DNA from 3 places in the Paenibacillus wynnii genome. Region 3 is predicted to be linked to each of the others. Evidence: riboswitches for the same ligand, from Rfam matches in the RefSeq annotation. Region 3 holds a riboswitch; each other region holds the start of a gene.
The links. Region 3 has a riboswitch for cobalamin ahead of PWYN_RS27915 (S-layer homology domain-containing protein). Riboswitches for the same ligand answer to the same signal wherever they lie in the genome.
Positions count from the first base shown of each region.

Region 1 (5,715 bases), on a different contig from region 3:
GCCTTTACTGCCCAGTCCAAATAGTTTTGATGGTCCCTGGTTTTAAGGGGAAGTCCTTCACGAATTGCCGGTTCATCCACTTGAATCATCTCTATACCCGCATTTTCAAGCACTTGAACTTCTTGGCGCAGTGCCAATGCAATCTGATTCGCTACTTCTTCACGGCTTAGATCATCTCGAACGAATGACCAATTCAGGATGGTAACAGGTCCTGTGAGCATACCTTTAACCGGCAGCTTCGTTAGCGATTGAGCATATACGCTTTCTTTTACCGTCATAGGCTCAATAAAAGCAACGTCGGCATAAATCACAGGGGGCTTTACACAACGGGAACCGTACGATTGAACCCAACCATTTCGGGTGAACAGATATCCGCCCAGTTTTTCCCCGAAGAACTCCACCATATCCGTCCGCTCAAATTCCCCATGGACCAATACATCCAGACCCAGCTTCTCTTGGAAGGCAATTGCAGCCTCAATCTGTTCGCGAATAAATAAGTCATAGCGATCCTGCTTCCATACACCCTTGCGCCATTTCAAACGGGCTTGTCTTACCTCTGGCGTTTGCGGGAAACTACCGATAGTTGTAGTTGGAAGCAACGGCAGCTGCCATTTCTGCTGCTGGATGTGTACTCTTTCTGCAAAAGGAACCGTACGTCTGTCCGGAAGATCCTTCAGACCGCGGACCTGCTCTGCTACATCCTGGAGTCCACGTTCCGGCAAGGCTCGGAAAGCAGCAAGGGCATCACGGCTGGCTTGAAGTGCCGTGGCAACCGACTCCACCTGATCATTCACAATCGCTGCTCCAATAAGGCTTAATTCTGCCAACTTCTCGTTAGCAAAAGCCAACGCCTGTTTTACAACTCCCTTCAGCTTATCCTCTCCCTGAACGGTAACAGGAACATGAAGCAGACTGCTGGAAGGCTGTAATATTAATTGATCAAGGCCCACAAAAGCCGTTAGCTTCTCAATCAGCTGAAGCTTGGCGTCCAGATCAGAGCGCCAGATGTTACGACCATCGATAATGCCCGCGCCTAACCATTTGTCTTTAGGCCAGCCGAGAAGGCTGATCGACTCTAAATTTCCCCCTCCGTCATGCACAAAGTCCAGACCGAGACCGGCAACCGGCAGTTGAAGCAATTCATGCAGCGGCTCGGCCGCTTCGAAATACGTCTGCAGCATAATCTTCAATCCCGGTACAGCGTCTGCAATCGATTGGTAAAGGTGCTTCAGCAGGACGATATCTCCAGAAGTCAGTCCAGTAACTATCGCGGGTTCATCCACTTGCACCCACTCTACCCCTTCCTCTTCCAGTTCTTTCAGGAGCTGAATGTAGACAGGCAGGAAGCGATCGGCAATCTCAGCTAACTTCGAGGACGGAAAGCCTTTAGAAAGCTTCAAAAAGGTGTAAAGTCCCACAATGACCGGCTTGCCTTCAATGCCTGCTTGAGATTTAGCGAAGCGATAAGCGGCTAGAGGTTTGTTCTCCGTTAATTGCGGCTGCTGTTCACCAATCTCAGGCACAATGTAATGGTAATTGGTGTTGAACCATTTTGTCATTTCACAAGCCGTTGCACTCTCATTTCCGCGGGCCATTGCGAAATATAGATCAAGATCAACTGCTCCACCCGTATAGTCATACCGATCTGGTATGATGCCGAACATTACAGCTGTATCTAACATATGGTCATAGAAAGTAAAATCATTTACCGGAATTAGTTCAATCCCGGCTTCCTGTTGGGTCCGTAAGTGACCAAGCTGTATAGAAGCCATTTCAGCCCGAAAACTTTCCTCACTAATACTGCGGGACCAGAAAGCCTCAAGCGCCTGCTTCCATTCCCGATTTTTGCCGATTCTTGGATAACCGAGATTGCTTAATTTAACTTTATGCGTCATATGTAGCGCTCCTTTTATACCTATTTGTAAATCAAAATACCGGAAATTCAATGTTCATAACCTCAACCCAAGAAACAAAAAGGGCGTCTTTCCCTAAAAAAGCTTAAGGGAAAGACGCCCATGATATTCTGATGAATAGCGTCTAACACCTCCCTATCTCCCGTAGGTAAAGCAGTGCTGTCGAAACAGGCAGGTCTCCTGGCTATCGGCGTCAACATCCTTAAGCAGTCTTCCCGGCAGTAGTAATCTGCCAGTGACAATCGTTGCTAAGAACTCTTCCGTTACAGTGGCGGGACCGCGTCGGCTTTACACCGAACTTCCCTATTAAGCTAACCGGAACTACTAATCTTCCGGCAAGCACCTGTTTCCGTTATTAAATTTTACTTCGGGTTATCAATCTAAGGTTTATGTTACTTTAAAACCAAGTAATCCGCAATAGATTATATGGAATACCTATTATAATAAATATTTATATATTAAATATTATGAACTTAAGAATTTCTATAGTGGTGACACTCGTAACTGCGGTGAATGTTTGGACTTCCGGCCGCGGTTGATATCCGGATACAAAGGCGGACGCATACGCTCCTACAGTTCCAAAATTCCCCTTCGTTACTTCTGCCTTTTTATTAGGTTCTATACATATTAGACATTTTTAAAAAATCACCAGATATAAGACCCCGGCAAGCACAATTCGGTATATGGCGAAAGGAAGCAGCTTAATTTTATTAATTAGCTTCAGGAAAAAGCGCATCGACAGTAGCGCGAACAAAAAAGCACTGATAAACCCGGCGATAAAGAAAGGTAAAGCGTCCACCGTAAAGTACTGCCAGTTCTTGATCAAGGAAATCAAGCTTGCTCCTGCCATAATCGGAACGGCCATGATAAAGGTGAAATCTGCAGCGGCGCGATGACTCATTCCCAGCAGGACACCTCCGGATATGGTAGATCCCGAGCGCGAGAAGCCAGGCCACAGCGAGAAGCATTGGATAAAGCCCACGGTTAACGCCTGTCTATAAGTAATTTGATCAACACTTTGTACCGTTACCTTCTTCGGTGCGAACAAATCTGCGGCAATCATGAACAGAGCCCCTATGACAAGACCAATGAGTACGGTTGAGGTAGAAAATAAATGCTCATCTATGTAGTCCTCGAATAGTAAACCCAGCAAACCTGCGGGTATTAATCCAACAATTACCTGTGTTAGCTTTAGTCGACCCATAGTCTCTACAGAGGGTTGTCCCTCAGCTTCTACTTGCAGTTGCTTACGACTGAAACGTTTCAAGCCAAGCAAATCAATAAATCGATTCCGAAAAATAATTACCACCGCCAAAATGGATCCAAGCTGAATCACTACTTTGAAGGTATTGGCTGTGTATTTTCCGAGAAAATCCTGTGACTTCAGCCACATGTCATCCACAATAATCATATGACCCGTGGAGGATACCGGAGCAAATTCAGTTAATCCTTCGACAATGCCTAGAATAATTGCTTTTATAATCGTTAGCAGTTCCATACCCTTCCCCCCTAGGTTATAAATTTTCATCATTAATATATGTAAACTTATGCGGCTATTTCTGAAACTTGCACTTAACTTACATTTTTTCACGCTAAAAAAGCCGCCCACCGATACTCCGGTGCAACGGCTTCGACAATAACGATTTACTTATCTGCCATCCAGCAGATTACCTAAGCCTCCAAGAATACTGCCTTCCTCTTTCCTGCCCGAACTACCGGCAGCTGACAGAATACGATCGGCCATCCGGCTAAACGGCAGGGATTGTACCCAGACCTTGCCCGGTCCGCGCAGCGTTGCGAAGAATAACCCCTCACCGCCGAATACCGCTGTCTTTATTCCTTTTACCATTTCGATGTTATAGTCTACGGATGAGGTCATGGCTACAAGACAGCCCGTATCCAGCTTAATGGTCTCTCCGGGCTGCAGTGTTCTTTCCAGAACATAACCGCCGGAATGCACGAAGGAAAGGCCGTCACCCTCCAGCTTCTGCATGATAAAGCCCTCGCCACCGAAGAACCCTGCGCCCAGCTTGCGCTGGAATTCGATTCCGATGGAGACACCTTTAGCTGCACAAAGGAAGGAATCCTTTTGACAGATTATTTTACCGCCGTATTGCTGCAGATCAAGCGGAATGATTTTGCCGGGATACGGTGCTGCAAAGGTTACAGCTTTACGTCCGTAAGACCCTGCATGTGTGAACACAGTCATGAACAGGCTTTCTCCTGTAAGCAGCCGCTTACCCGCACCCATCAGCTTGCCCATCAACCCACCTCCGCGTGAAGCCCCGCTGCCATCCCCAAAGATCGTCTCCATCGTAATCTCCGGGTCCATCATCATGAAACTCCCTGCTTCAGCTATCACACTCTCACCGGGATCCAGCTGTACCTCCACACATTGTATTTCTTCACCCATAATCACATAATCAATTTCGTGAGCACTCATATCCGGGCATCCTCCTTCGTCTTGACAATCTTTGTCTGAAAATATATACGCTTAGATTAATCTATGGTTTCACTGATCGCGAAGGTAGAGAATTCTCACAAAAAAAGGCCAGCCAAATTTCGGCTGACCTTAATGTAGAACATCCCTGGTTAAGGGTAATTGACTGATTGTTGATATCACTTCACATTACTGTACTTCCTGCGGCTTGCCCAGCACGGGCTGAATCTTCGGCATCTTCTGCAGTTTTGGTCTGCCTAGAGAGGTTGTAAACGTAATGACATAGCCAGCAACAACGACTGCCATTCCGGTATACAATGTTTCTTTCAGAGGCATATAAAAAAGCGATAATGCCAGAACGATTACATCCATCAGAATAAATACGGTTCCTACCTTGATTCCCTTCCATTCACTGATCAGCAGTGACAAAATATCGTCTCCGCCGCTCGCTCCGCCTCCGCGGAGTACCATTCCTGCTCCTAGACCAGTAAGTACACCAGACAACAGTGCCGCAACCGGCAAATTGTTCTGCAAATGAATGACCCATCCGGAATACCGTTCCATCAGTCCGTAGAAGATAGTAAAGGCCCCTACTGAAACAAATGTATTACATACGAACGTTTTCCCTTTGAAGAACCAAGCAATTAGGAGTACTGGAATGTCTAAAATCAGGATCGAAAGTGAAGGGGAAATCCCTAACACATATTTGCCGAGCAGGGACAAACCAACGAATCCGCCCTCGGTCAAATGGTTTTGATAATTAATGTGATAATAAGTAAATGCAAGCAGCAATGTTCCGGACAAAATGACTGACATTCGGAGCAGTAAATTTATTACTCCATTGTTGTGTTTCCTCATACAGGTCTCCCCTTATCGTATATGGCGGCTAGACGTCCCACCAACCTCTACGACGGGGTATACCAGAGGCGTTGCTCCTTCGCATACAATACTCCTTCCCTCGCAGAGGCGGTTTCGTCAATTAACGGTTCGCACCTTCTACAGGGAAGCTAAGTATAAGATAGATCATAACGTTTCCAAATCGTCCTTTGGGGAATCGTCCTTCGGGGACACATGGTATCCTGATCCTTTCTGTAATTTGATAAGTTCTGATTAGATTATACCACGGAGACAGCTTTCTCAAAACACCCATCTTCAGAAAAGATCGTATTAATCCGTATTCCGTAGCAAACGGTTGACGGTTTCACGCCGGACACCGATTAATTGTCCAATCTCTTCCTGTGTCAGGAGATCCGTCAACATGGCCCCATGAGTATACTCATTAAGCCAACGGGTCAGCAGTCCCAGTCGTTCACCCGGTGTTCCCACTGTCAGGTGGTCGAGTCGAGTCTGCATGAACCGCAC
Region 1 covers NZ_JQCR01000003.1:2,109,946-2,115,660, forward strand. The annotation lists gene metE (5-methyltetrahydropteroyltriglutamate--homocysteine S-methyltransferase) at 1-1,895, opposite strand, end outside; cobalamin riboswitch at 2,067-2,275, opposite strand; gene PWYN_RS25240 (undecaprenyl-diphosphate phosphatase) at 2,551-3,411, opposite strand; gene PWYN_RS25245 (TIGR00266 family protein) at 3,562-4,356, opposite strand; gene PWYN_RS25250 (YitT family protein) at 4,543-5,211, opposite strand; gene PWYN_RS25255 (Crp/Fnr family transcriptional regulator) at 5,521-5,715, opposite strand, start outside.
Region 1: another riboswitch for cobalamin. It lies ahead of metE (5-methyltetrahydropteroyltriglutamate--homocysteine S-methyltransferase); the one in region 3 lies ahead of PWYN_RS27915 (S-layer homology domain-containing protein).

Region 2 (5,715 bases), 440 kb from region 3:
CGGATTTCATCAAAGGCCAGATGGCGGTTATCCGGTTTTACTACGAGTTGTGGCATTGTTTTCAACTTCCCTTCTAGAATAGAATGAATTTTCAATATCAAAAATTGATGTATTAAAGCGCAGAAGGCTGCCAAAGAACAACCTCAGGACCGGTTAAACTAGCGGCAACGTCAATAATTCGCTGATTGGTGCTTCCCCGATAGGGAAGGGTAGTATCTTTTAAATCCTCCACAAAACGTCCGTCGATGAGTACCTGACACTGCTGTAGCAGTTGGTATTCAGGAGATCCGGGAATAGCTGTAATTTCCTCATAGGTGTATCCGCTGTAAATCCAAACAGGGAAGCCTGGAAGTGTGGACCGAAGTTCATTGATGAACCCCGCAGCCTCACCAGCTGAAAAGAAAGGATCGCCGCCCGCCAGCGTCAAACCGTCAAGCAGTGGATTTGCGGCAATCTCCCCAATGATTTCTTGCTGACGTTCAGGGGTAAATACATCGCCAAAGTTAAAATTCCACGTCTCGGGATTGAAGCAGCCCGGGCAACGGTGACGGCAGCCGCTGAGGAAGATGACGGCACGCATGCCATCTCCCTCATTAATGGACTCCGGATAATAGCCGCAAATATTCATAGATGCTTAATCCGATCCCTAACTTCTGCCTGCTTGGCGGCATTGAAGCGGGTTTGGTAATCACCGGTCAAATAACCGGTTACCCGGCGCAGCCGACGGATGTGTACTTCACTCTCATGCGTATGGCAGGAAGGACAGTTTGTACCGATTACACCTTCATATCCGCATCCTGAACAGCGGTCTATCGGGTGATTAATGCTGAAGTAGCTAACTTTTTGCTCAAGAGCATATTTGATAATTTTGACAAAAGCGGACGGGTTGCTGCGGGCATTGCCGTTTAACTCGACATAAGAGATCGCGCCTGCGTTGCAGAGCTCGTGGAAAGGAGCTTCCAGACTGATTTTTTGGGCAGCGCCCAAGTTGTAATAGACAGGGATATGAAAAGAATTTGTATAGTATTCCCGCTCAGTGATGCCCGGGATAGCTCCTAGACTTTTACGGTCAATCTTCGTGAATTTACCCGACAAGCCTTCCGCCGGCGTAGCGAACAAGGTGATGTTGAGGTTCAGTTCATCACTCTTGCGGTCGCAATATTCGCGCATATGACGCACGATAGCCACTGCTTTGGCATGAACATCCATATCCTCGCCATGGTGTTTGCCATACATCGCCTTCATGCACTCAGCCATCCCAATGAAACCCAGGGACAGACTGCCGTGCTTCAGAAGCTCGCCTACACTTTCCTCGGGATGCAGCTGTTCGCCGCCCTCCCAGACACCTTCACGCATCATGAAATCAGAGGCTTTGGCTTTCTGGGCCGATTGAATACGGAAACGGTGCAGGAGCCCCTCTAAAGCGATATCCATATAATGAGTAAGATCATCATAGAAGCCTTCTTCATTAGCCGCTGTGCGGCGGCCTGTTGCTATGCCGTAGTCCAAACCGAGCCGGACCAGGTTCAATGTATTGAAAGACAGATTGCCTTTGCCGGAGCAGTGATCACGGCCGAAGCGGTCACCCAGCACGCGGGTGCGGCAGCCCATGGTAGCAAACTCTGTATCGGGATTCGTCGGATCATAATACTGTATATTGAGCGGTGCATCCAGATTAGCGAAGTTAGGATACAATCTGCGGGCGGAGCACTCGGCAGCCTTCAAGAACAGGTCATAGTTGGGATCGCCCTGCTGCTGGTTCACACCCTGTTTGCATTTGAAGATCTGAATCGGGAACACCGGCGTTTCGCCGCTTCCGAGTCCGTTCATAGTAGCTGTCAGCAAAGAGCTGATGACAAGCTGACCTTCAGGAGAAGTGCAGGTTCCGTAGTTGATGCTGGTAAAAGGGATTTGTCCGCCGGATCGGCTGGACATCGTATTTAGGTTATGTATCATACTTTCAGCAGCCTGCAGCGTTTCGCTCTCCGTTTCCTTCAACGCATAGCGGAAGGCTCTTGGGTATTGGTCAGCAAGATCTGTGCGGCTCATCGTAATTTCACCGAGATGCTCGCTAGCTTGTCCTTCTTCGAAGTATCCGAGACCCTTGCGGAACAGCTTGGCAAAGGATTTGGTTACATAAGGGGCCAGATCATAATCTATTTTATTCGCGGATACACCGCCGTATTGGGCATTTTGCTGGGATTGAAAAATAATCGCCACCAGTGACATTGCTGTCATGATGGAATTCGGAGGACGGACGCTGCCGTTGCCGGTATTGAAACCTTCGCGCAGAAGTCTTTCGAACGGAATGAATATACAATTGGTTGTCCCAATGGCATATTGATCCAGATCGTGGACATATACTACGTTATCCTCAATGGCTTGGACCAGTTGTGGAGGCATGGTGAAGTTGCGGGCATACCACTTAGAGTACTCACTGCCGAATTTGCTCATTTTACCGGAAAAGCTTTCCCCGTTCAAATTGGCATTCTCGCGCAGCAGATCCAGGTCCAGACTCTCGATAATATCCCGTCCCAGACTAATTACTTCCTCCAGCATAATTCCCTTAGTCTCGTTCACAGCGTTGTATCGCTTCTCCAGCAACGTCATTGTACCGTTCTCCTCTCGATATTAAAAAAGCATTTCCTGCCGGATGGCAGAAAATGCCCGTATGCGTAACGTAACTATCCACCTTGGATATTTACAGAGTCTATTATGTAAGACGCATGCGGACACCGTCCCTGTTCATCGCAGGTTAGTTGTTAATGGTGTCGTCGAGACAGGCAGGTCTCCTGGCTTCCGGTTTTTCTCCCTAGCTCCTTCCCGAAGGACAGTTTGTCGCCCTCAGTGGCTCATGCTGGAGATCGTCCGCGACACTAACTTGTACAAGTCACGGGCATCCGGTTAACAGTGGCGGGACCGCAGCGGAATCTAACCGCACTTCCCTATTAAGCTTGAATCCGATAGGACATATAGACCCAAAATAAGCTGTGAAACTTATCATTTATCTATAGGTCAACAAAGGGTCAAAGCGCCTGTCTCCACTATATTTTGTTGTCGTTACATAAAAATAACCCAAGATGTTGTGTTTGTAAACATTTTTTTAGCAAACCCATACTGGGGGCGGCTTCCTAACAAGTACTCCACAAACCATCCACAGCTAGTCCACAGGTAATCCACAATTGATCCACAAATATGCCGTAAATGATTCATAAATCATCCTCAAATATGCCGCAAATCGTCCATAATTAGGGTGAGCGTGGTACTGGAATTTAGCCTTAGAGGTAATCCAATGTATATGTAGAGGAAATTATAACGGACCTAAGTTTGTGAGACGAGGGTGTAGTTGCTACAATAGAAGGAAGATAGATATGAAGAATGTATAGGACTCTTATAAACGTTAAGGAGGTATTCCGGTGGCTATTGCTGAAGTGTCGGTCATTCCGATTGGAACAGGCAGTACAAGCCTCAGCAGCTATGTTGCGGATATGCAGCGTGTGCTGGAGACAGTAGAAGGTGTAACCTACGAGCTTACTTCCATGGGAACGATTATCGAAGGCCCGTTGGGGCGGATTCTCGCAGCAGTAGAGGCGCTGCATGAGTCTCCATTCACAGGTGGTGCGCAGCGTGTATCGACATCTGTTAAAATTGACGACCGCCGCGATACAACCTCTACCAGCCGTGGGAAGATTGAATCTGTGGAACGTAAGCTGCTAGGAAATTAGAATACTTCAGTCACAAATCCAACTATTAGGAGTGGGACTTTCATGGCGACAAAAGTACAACAGGTAGGCATTCAAATGTATACCCTGCGGGATCAGACTGAACAAGACTTTCTAGGTACCTTGCGCAAGGTGGCGGATATCGGCTATGAGGCGGTGGAATTTGCCGGTTACTTCGGCGTTACTGCCAAGGAGTTGCGTGAAACTCTTGATGATCTTGGACTGGCTGCTCCGTCTGCACACGTTGGTCTTGATTTCAGCAGTCTGGATAATATGCAAACGGCATTGTCCCGAGAAATTGAGTATGCTCAAGAGCTTGGACTTCAATATATAATCACACCGGGATCTCCTGTACCGGCCAACCCTTCCTTAGAGGATGTAATTTCACTGATTCCCTTTTTTGAAAAGGCTTCCGAGATGGTTCGTGCAGCAGGTATGAAATATGGTTATCACAACCATGACTTTGAATTTAAAAAAGTTAACGGGCAAGCCATTATCGACCTTTGGCTGGAGAAAATTCCTGCTGAACATATGATAGCTGAGTTTGATCTGGGCTGGGTGTATGTGGGCGGCGCAAATCCGGTGGATTATGTGTCCCGATATGCAGGCCGTGTGCCGCTCGTCCATATCAAGGATTTCGATATCGCTCACAACGAAACCGACCTGGGCATGGGGCAAGTCGATTTCAGTAGAATCTTCGACATTGCCGATCAAGCGGGAATTCTCTACTATATCGTAGAACAGGAAACGTACGCCTCCTCTTCACTGGAGAGCGCCAAGCAGTCTCTGGACTATTTCCGAAAGTTGAATTTGATATAGGACAAGGAGATTATGCAGGATGCTCTGTTTAACAATACGGCAGCCCTGGGCGACGCTAATTGCGCTTGGGGAGAAAGAATTCGAGACGCGTTCATGGAGAACGAACCATCGAGGAGAGCTGGCCATTCATGCCGGCAAAAAAATCGATAAAGCGATCTGCAGGCAGGAGCCTTTCAAATCTGTGCTATTGAAACATGGCTATACAGAGGATAATCTGCCAGTGGGAGTCATTATAGCCAAAGGTTTGCTGGAAGACTGTTATGAGATCACACATGATGGGAACGGCAAGGGCTGGGTCAGTGGGAATGAATACGCCTTTGGAGATTATACCGAAGGGCGTTTTGCTTGGAAGCTTGCGGATATCACACCTTTAATCCAACCTATTTCGGCCAAGGGGAAATTGAGTTTGTGGGAATATCCATCAGTTAGTAACGATCAAGAAGCCTGATTTCCTTTTCGCACTATCTTAAAATCAGAGGTTTACTTTAATAGTGATCGCAAGAACTCTCCGAACTCGTAGCGGCTTGTTCACAATCGTCAACCGCTAGTTTTGGTTTAATGTAATTTGTATCGATCAGGTAATTTTCAGGTTGGGGGTTTATATTGGAATACCAAACACCCACCCCCTAGTGTTTTGTGGTATATGATCCGGGTCTTGCCTACTACCAAAGGCAAGGCCTATTTTTTTTCTAAAGACATTATAGGAACTGAAAGTAAGTAACGAGAGATTTCGAGAGTTCTGTACGGGTAAATCTGCACTCCCTCAGTAAAAATATTGGGTAGTGTGGATAGATATTAATTTAATGGAATAAAATCCCGATAAAGAAATAGAGCAGTTAATTAATCAGTTTAAACTCAACAGCCTTTCGTGCAAACGCTTGCAAAAAAACAGGTATAGTCAATCTTGACTACCGGAAAACCGGTGAAGGCACGAATAGGCTATGCACCGCAGTATTAGAAATTTGATATCGGCAGCCCTATCCGGGTCAATGGTTAACGCCAACAATCAACCAAAGGAGTTGAGCGAATGGGTGACGAATGGATTGAAATCCCGGAGTCCGTAGAAATAAACGACATAACTGTGGTGTTTATTGAGAATTTTCGGATAAGGAAGGAATTTAGAGGTTATGTAGTGCTGGACTGGCAGCGTAAATTTGAGGAAGCAGATCTGAAC
Region 2 covers NZ_JQCR01000002.1:1,524,157-1,529,871, reverse strand. The annotation lists gene PWYN_RS09435 (ribonucleoside-diphosphate reductase subunit alpha) at 1-56, opposite strand, end outside; gene nrdG (anaerobic ribonucleoside-triphosphate reductase activating protein) at 113-628, opposite strand; gene PWYN_RS09425 (anaerobic ribonucleoside triphosphate reductase) at 625-2,559, opposite strand; cobalamin riboswitch at 2,766-2,987, opposite strand; gene PWYN_RS09420 (MTH1187 family thiamine-binding protein) at 3,417-3,725, shown strand; gene PWYN_RS09415 (sugar phosphate isomerase/epimerase family protein) at 3,768-4,541, shown strand; gene PWYN_RS09410 (ASCH domain-containing protein) at 4,561-4,989, shown strand; gene PWYN_RS09405 (hypothetical protein) at 5,569-5,715, shown strand, end outside.
Region 2: another riboswitch for cobalamin. It lies ahead of PWYN_RS09425 (anaerobic ribonucleoside triphosphate reductase); the one in region 3 lies ahead of PWYN_RS27915 (S-layer homology domain-containing protein).

Region 3 (5,715 bases):
GGCAAAAAGGGATTCTTGTTCCTGCTATCATGGAAAGCTTCAAAGCCTACTTTCTGCTGAAAGGCCATACCTATAAAGGCAAAATCGTGGATTACTTCATCAATGGAATGCTTAACTGTCAGGCCGCTGGCCGTGAGGACGTGGTCAGTGCAGCCTATGAAATCGTGGAGAGCAATGATGAACTTAGCCGGGCCTTCTTTGCAAAACTGCTTCCGCAGCCGATTTTTAGGACAACCTTGTTTGAGCCTTATATCGAACAGCGTCTAGCCTCAACAGGACGGGCAGCGGACATTATGAGTTTCGTGACCCGTTGGGATCGCTTCCTTCCGGAGGCACTCCAGCAGCCTTTTTTCCGTGATGCGGTGCGGGATTATTTACTAGAGAAGCTTCAGCAGGAGAGTGACCCTGTCGGTGCAGTGGCGGCGATCCATGAAAAAGTATTAAAGGCGGAGAAGGACCGACGCAAAGGACCCGGTATTAGCTCAGAAACGTTATCCCTATTGCAATTGATGGCAGCAGCGGCAGACCGTTTTCTGCTAAATTCCTTGTCCGTGGAGGATATGTCTCGGGACCAGCTCCTAGAGATTTCCTTTGTGCGATATCCTGAAGAGGTTGCGAATTGGCATCCGCCGCTCGATTATGTAAGTAAACGTAAAGCGAATGTCCTGCGGGCCGTTTACCGTTGGTTTGGGGAAGAAGGCCCAAATGAGCAGATTTTTGCCCAGCTGACACCGCAGGAATTGGATGATGTACAGCTGCTGGGCCGCCGATGGTTGAAGGAGTCCACTCAGGTGGAGCCCTTTGATCAGATTCCGCTGGCCTTCTATTACGGCAGTGAACGTGAGGGAGGACCGCTGGACTATGATGCACTGCTTGATCTCATTCGGCGTAAAGCAGGTTCTGACAAAGAAGGGATCTACCGTTTTCTAGCCTGGGCTCAAGGTAACCCGTTGTTCACACTGTCTGCTAAGAGACTTCAACCGGGGTACCGAAAGGCGATTCTGAAGTATTTATTGAGCCATGACCGTGAGGCCTTTAAGAATAAGGATTTCCGCAAAAACTATGTAGCAGCCGCAGGGCCTGCGCTGCAAAATGTATATAATGAGGCCCGTGTTCAATTGGCTTCGCCGCTGGCACGGTGGATACGCCGCAGTCGATTTCAGCTCCTGATCTTTACCTCGTTCATAGGTATTATAATTATCGTATCTCTTATCTTATTCAGTGTCCTCGGATCTAAAGGGGAGACGGCTCTTCCGGAAACAACACCGCTGCCGACAGCAGTAGGAGGTAATGAGGATCAAGGTTCCGATTCGGCGCTTGCGGCTGTCTATCTGAAGGGTGCTAACGGTAGCAATAATGTAGGGAAAAGTCAGTTAGTCTTTACCTTTGCCGAAGCTAAGGATTGTGATGCATTCAACCCTACCGAGATTAGTGTTGAATCTTCTAATGGGGTCGCTGAGTCCTTTAAGGTTTCCGTGTTGAAGCAATCCTGTACGGTTCCCTCGGTAAGTCCTTCTGCTGGTGATACCGAAGAAGATAATGAACCTGCTGTTACCACGGAGCCCGTTACGACGGCAACCGCTGTAACTTTGGCAAGCTCCCCCTTCCGGGCTGAGGTTACGTTAGATTCCAATGCGGCTTTAGTAAAAGGGAATATGATTAAAGCAGAGGGTTACTCGTTAACGCTCTTTGCCGATCCCCAAGTTGCCGGAACCGTAAAACCTGACGCAACCCTAAAACCTGATGCGAGTGCAACACCGGAAGCTAGTGCGAGCCCGGATGCTACAGCTGAATAATAAAACACTCACTCCTGAAAACTGCAGGGCTTAATTCGCCGATATTTGCTGCAGCTTTACAGGAGTTTTTTTGGCACGCAAGACCGAGACACATAATATTCACACTTAAATGTGATTAAAGTCATTTATAATTATCCTATCATGTAAGGGATCGTTAATGTGACGGTACGGTTAGGGAGGTCTGAACTCAAGTGAAGCAAAGAATATATAATATTGTGATTGTATTAGTGATTGTTCTGTTTATGCTGCCGGCCCCGGTTAGTGCCCATGCAAAAGTTCTACAGTCTGTTCCTGCAGCAAATGCTAAGCTTCAGAACTCCCCATTGGAGATCAAGATTCAGTATAGTGAAGGATTTAATGCTGAATTAAGCAAAATCATCTTGCAGGATGACGCCGGCAAGCCTATTACAGGTAAGCTAACCACAGGAACGGACCAATGGTTAATCTATCAAATCCCGACACTTTCGGGGGGCGCCTACACGGTGAAATACCAAGTGCTCTCGGAGGATACACATGTTGTGGAGGGCTCTTTTACATTCACAGTAGCTGCGGTGAAGCCGACGGCAACTCCGGTGGCAAGCACGCAACCTACGGATGCAGCGGCTGGTATTACAACTACACCTTCACCGGCGAACACACCCAAGGTTATAGAACCAGACATAATTATTAAATCCTCCAGTATACTTATGCCTGTGCTGCGTGTAATGGAAGTACTGGCTGTCATCGCTGCCGCAGGTTTTATTATTTTCCGATATGGAATATGGAGCAATATTTACAAAGTTGAGGTGCCGCCATTATTCTCAAAGCGAAATGAGAGAGTTCTTTACATTGCGGTATTCGTCCTATTCTTACTATCTGGAATTCTACAGGCAGGCCTACTTACTGATCAGCTTAGCGGACCGGGAACAGGTTCCTTCTGGACCTTATGGCAGAAGATTCTGACGGATACACTAGTCGGTGCTGCTTCCTGGCTCCGGCCTGCCGCTGCTGCAGTTCTGCTATTAACTACTCTGGGATCCCGGAGTCAGGGACGGTTAGCTTTTGTTATAAAATTATCTGCGATATTCGTCATCATCCTGCTGTTCCCTTTGACCGGGCATGCTTATGGGGCGGTGAGTGGCGTAACTTATGCGGTCCTCTCACAGGTCTTACACATTGGATCTGCTGCCGTTTGGTTTGGGGGATTAATCGGAATTCTGGCTGCTATTCAGAGCAGGAAGCAATCCGCATTGAGTTATGAGCAGCTAAACAGGCTGATAGTACGCTTTTCCGCTATAGCATTGCCATCTGTGATCGTAATAGCATTAAGCGGCGTTTTTCTTGCCTTGCTAAGACTCGGCAGCTGGAATGCTCTGTTGCATAGTGAATACGGGCGGATCATTCTGGCTAAGTCAGCGATCGTTCTATGCATATGGATCATTGCAGCTTACCACCGTCTGGTGTTACTGCCGCGTATGAAGAATATCCTGCAGATCAGCACCGCCGATAAGGAACAGGAGATTCCGAGGCGGTTTATTGTAAATGTTCGCACGGAGATAATATTGGCTGTCGCTGCATTTGTTCTGGCAGGTATGCTCTCTACGACTCCGCCACCTGAACAAGCTGTGGTTGCGGCCCCGGTCTATTGGCATGTTATGGGGGAGTCGGCCCATATGTCGATGAGAGTAAATTTTAAGGAGGACATAGGTCAAACTCTTCAACTGGATGTGTGGCTGCCAAGCGGAATGGGCGCTCCAAGCGGAGTGGACGTTCAACTCAGCCATTCCGGTGAGCAGGACATAACGTTAACTGTACCCTTCAGGTTTAGAACCGGGGGAACGGACCCTTACGGTTATGAGGGCTTTGACAAATATACGTATGGAGCAGCGGGCCGTTACTTTACCGAAAAGGGAGAATGGAAGGCTGTGATCACATTTACAGACTCCAAAGGAACTGTTCATAGCTATGAAAAAGTCATAACCTTGTAGGGCATCTCTAGGAATACCACAGCTTTTCTATAGACATATACGGAGATTATAGATATGATTATTGATATATTTTAAATTAAATAGTTTGTCGTAAAAGAGGTGCGGGTCCACAGCAGGGCCTGCTTAAAAGGGAAGTCCGGTATATTCCGGCGCGGTCCCGCCACTGTAAATGCGGAGCGACTCTATCTAACGCCACTGTTCAAGAAGAATGGGAAGGCAAAGAGAAGCGTTGATGCATGAGCCAGGAAACCTGCCTTTTTTGTTAAAGTTTCTATTCTTCGTGGGGTAAGAATAAGGAGCATACTTATAGGGAATTTGTGTCTTAAGCCATTGAGAGACGACCTCCTAACACAGTTGTTCTTCAGACCGCCCTTAAGGGGCGGTTTTTATGTTTTGTCCTTTATTCCCCAAAATACACACACAGAAAGAGGTTAATCATGAAGCGAATTTTATCATCCAAGTTCTTTTCGTTAGGCATGGCCTTATTAATGGTCATTTCAATTCTGGGTACATCTTTTGCTCCATCCGAAAAAGCTTATGCCGCAGAGCCGAGTAAGGCAGTTACGTCAGCTACTGTATCCGAAGCTACTTATGCTGTTACAGCGGCTATTTTGAAAAAGGGAATACAGTCTGACTGGCAAGCTATGGGATTGGTTCGGTCCGGCAATAAGCTTCCTGCAAGCTACCAAACCGCTCTTGAGAGTGAAGTGAAAACAAACAAAGGTACATATACCAACGTCACGGATTATGCACGCAGAGTGCTTGCCTCTACGGTGATCGGTATCGATGCTACGAATTTTGCGGGATATAATCTCGTAGAGAAGATTTACAATAATGAACGTATGATTAACCAAGGGATTAACGGTGTTATATATAGTCTCCTGGCGTTGGACTCTGGTCATTACAGTGTGCCTGCCAATGCTAAATGGACAACAGATAAACTTGTTAGCGAAATTTTATCCAAACAAAATGCAGATGGAGGCTTCACCCTATCAACGGGTGCAAGCGATCCGGATATAACGGCGATGACTTTAACGGCTTTGTCAGCTCATTTGGACAATCCTGCAGTAAAAACTGCCGGTGAGCGCGCAATTGCTTGGTTATCCCAAAAACAGCAATCCCACGGGGGTTACGGGGATAGCAGTGAAAGTGTCTCCCAAGTCATCATTGCTTTAACATCTAATAAAATTGACCCTACAGAACAGCGTTTCACGAAAGATGCGCATCATCTAATTGATAGATTGCTCAGCTTCCGTACGGCTGATGGAGGTTTTGCCCATACCCTTTCCGGGGAATACAACACTCTTGCTACGGCACAGGCTTTTCAGGCTTTGGTGGCCTACCAGCTGTATACAAAGGGTGAAGGTGGATTCTATAATTTCCCGCAGCCTGTGAAGCAGCCTCTTGCTGTATCGGCTATGGTTGTTATTGAAGGGCCGCAGGGCTTTATTGCCGAAGGCAATGTTCAATCCGCCAGTGCGCTTGATGCGCTCAAGAAGCTGACCACAGATAAGAAAATCGTTCTTGATTTAACGAGCAGCTCTTTCGGTGATTATGTATCCGGCATTCAAGGAACAAAAGCGGGTCTATATGGCGGCTACGACGGCTGGAATTATGCGGTGTCCCGCGGAGGCCAATGGATATTCCCGAGTGTAGGTATGGGGGATTTCATCCTTCAGGCAGCAGATCGTGTAGTTGTCTATTATGGCGGCAGCGAGACCCAGGTTGTAGGTGCGGTAACCGTTGCTCCAACTAAAGTGGCAGCTGGTAAATCATTTACGGTGAACGTGCAGAAATCCTCCCTGAATTGGGAGACCGGTAAAGTAGTTAACGTTCCAGCCAACGCTGTACAGGTCAAAGTGGGCGCAATAACCGTGACCACAGATACTTATGGAGCGGCGGTCTTCCCGACAGGAACGAACGGCGGAGTTCAAACCTTGACGGTTACGGGT
Region 3 covers NZ_JQCR01000002.1:1,087,097-1,092,811, reverse strand. The annotation lists gene PWYN_RS07495 (GAP1-N2 domain-containing protein) at 1-1,796, shown strand, start outside; gene PWYN_RS07490 (copper resistance CopC/CopD family protein) at 1,988-3,763, shown strand; cobalamin riboswitch at 3,844-4,035, shown strand; gene PWYN_RS27915 (S-layer homology domain-containing protein) at 4,201-5,715, shown strand, end outside.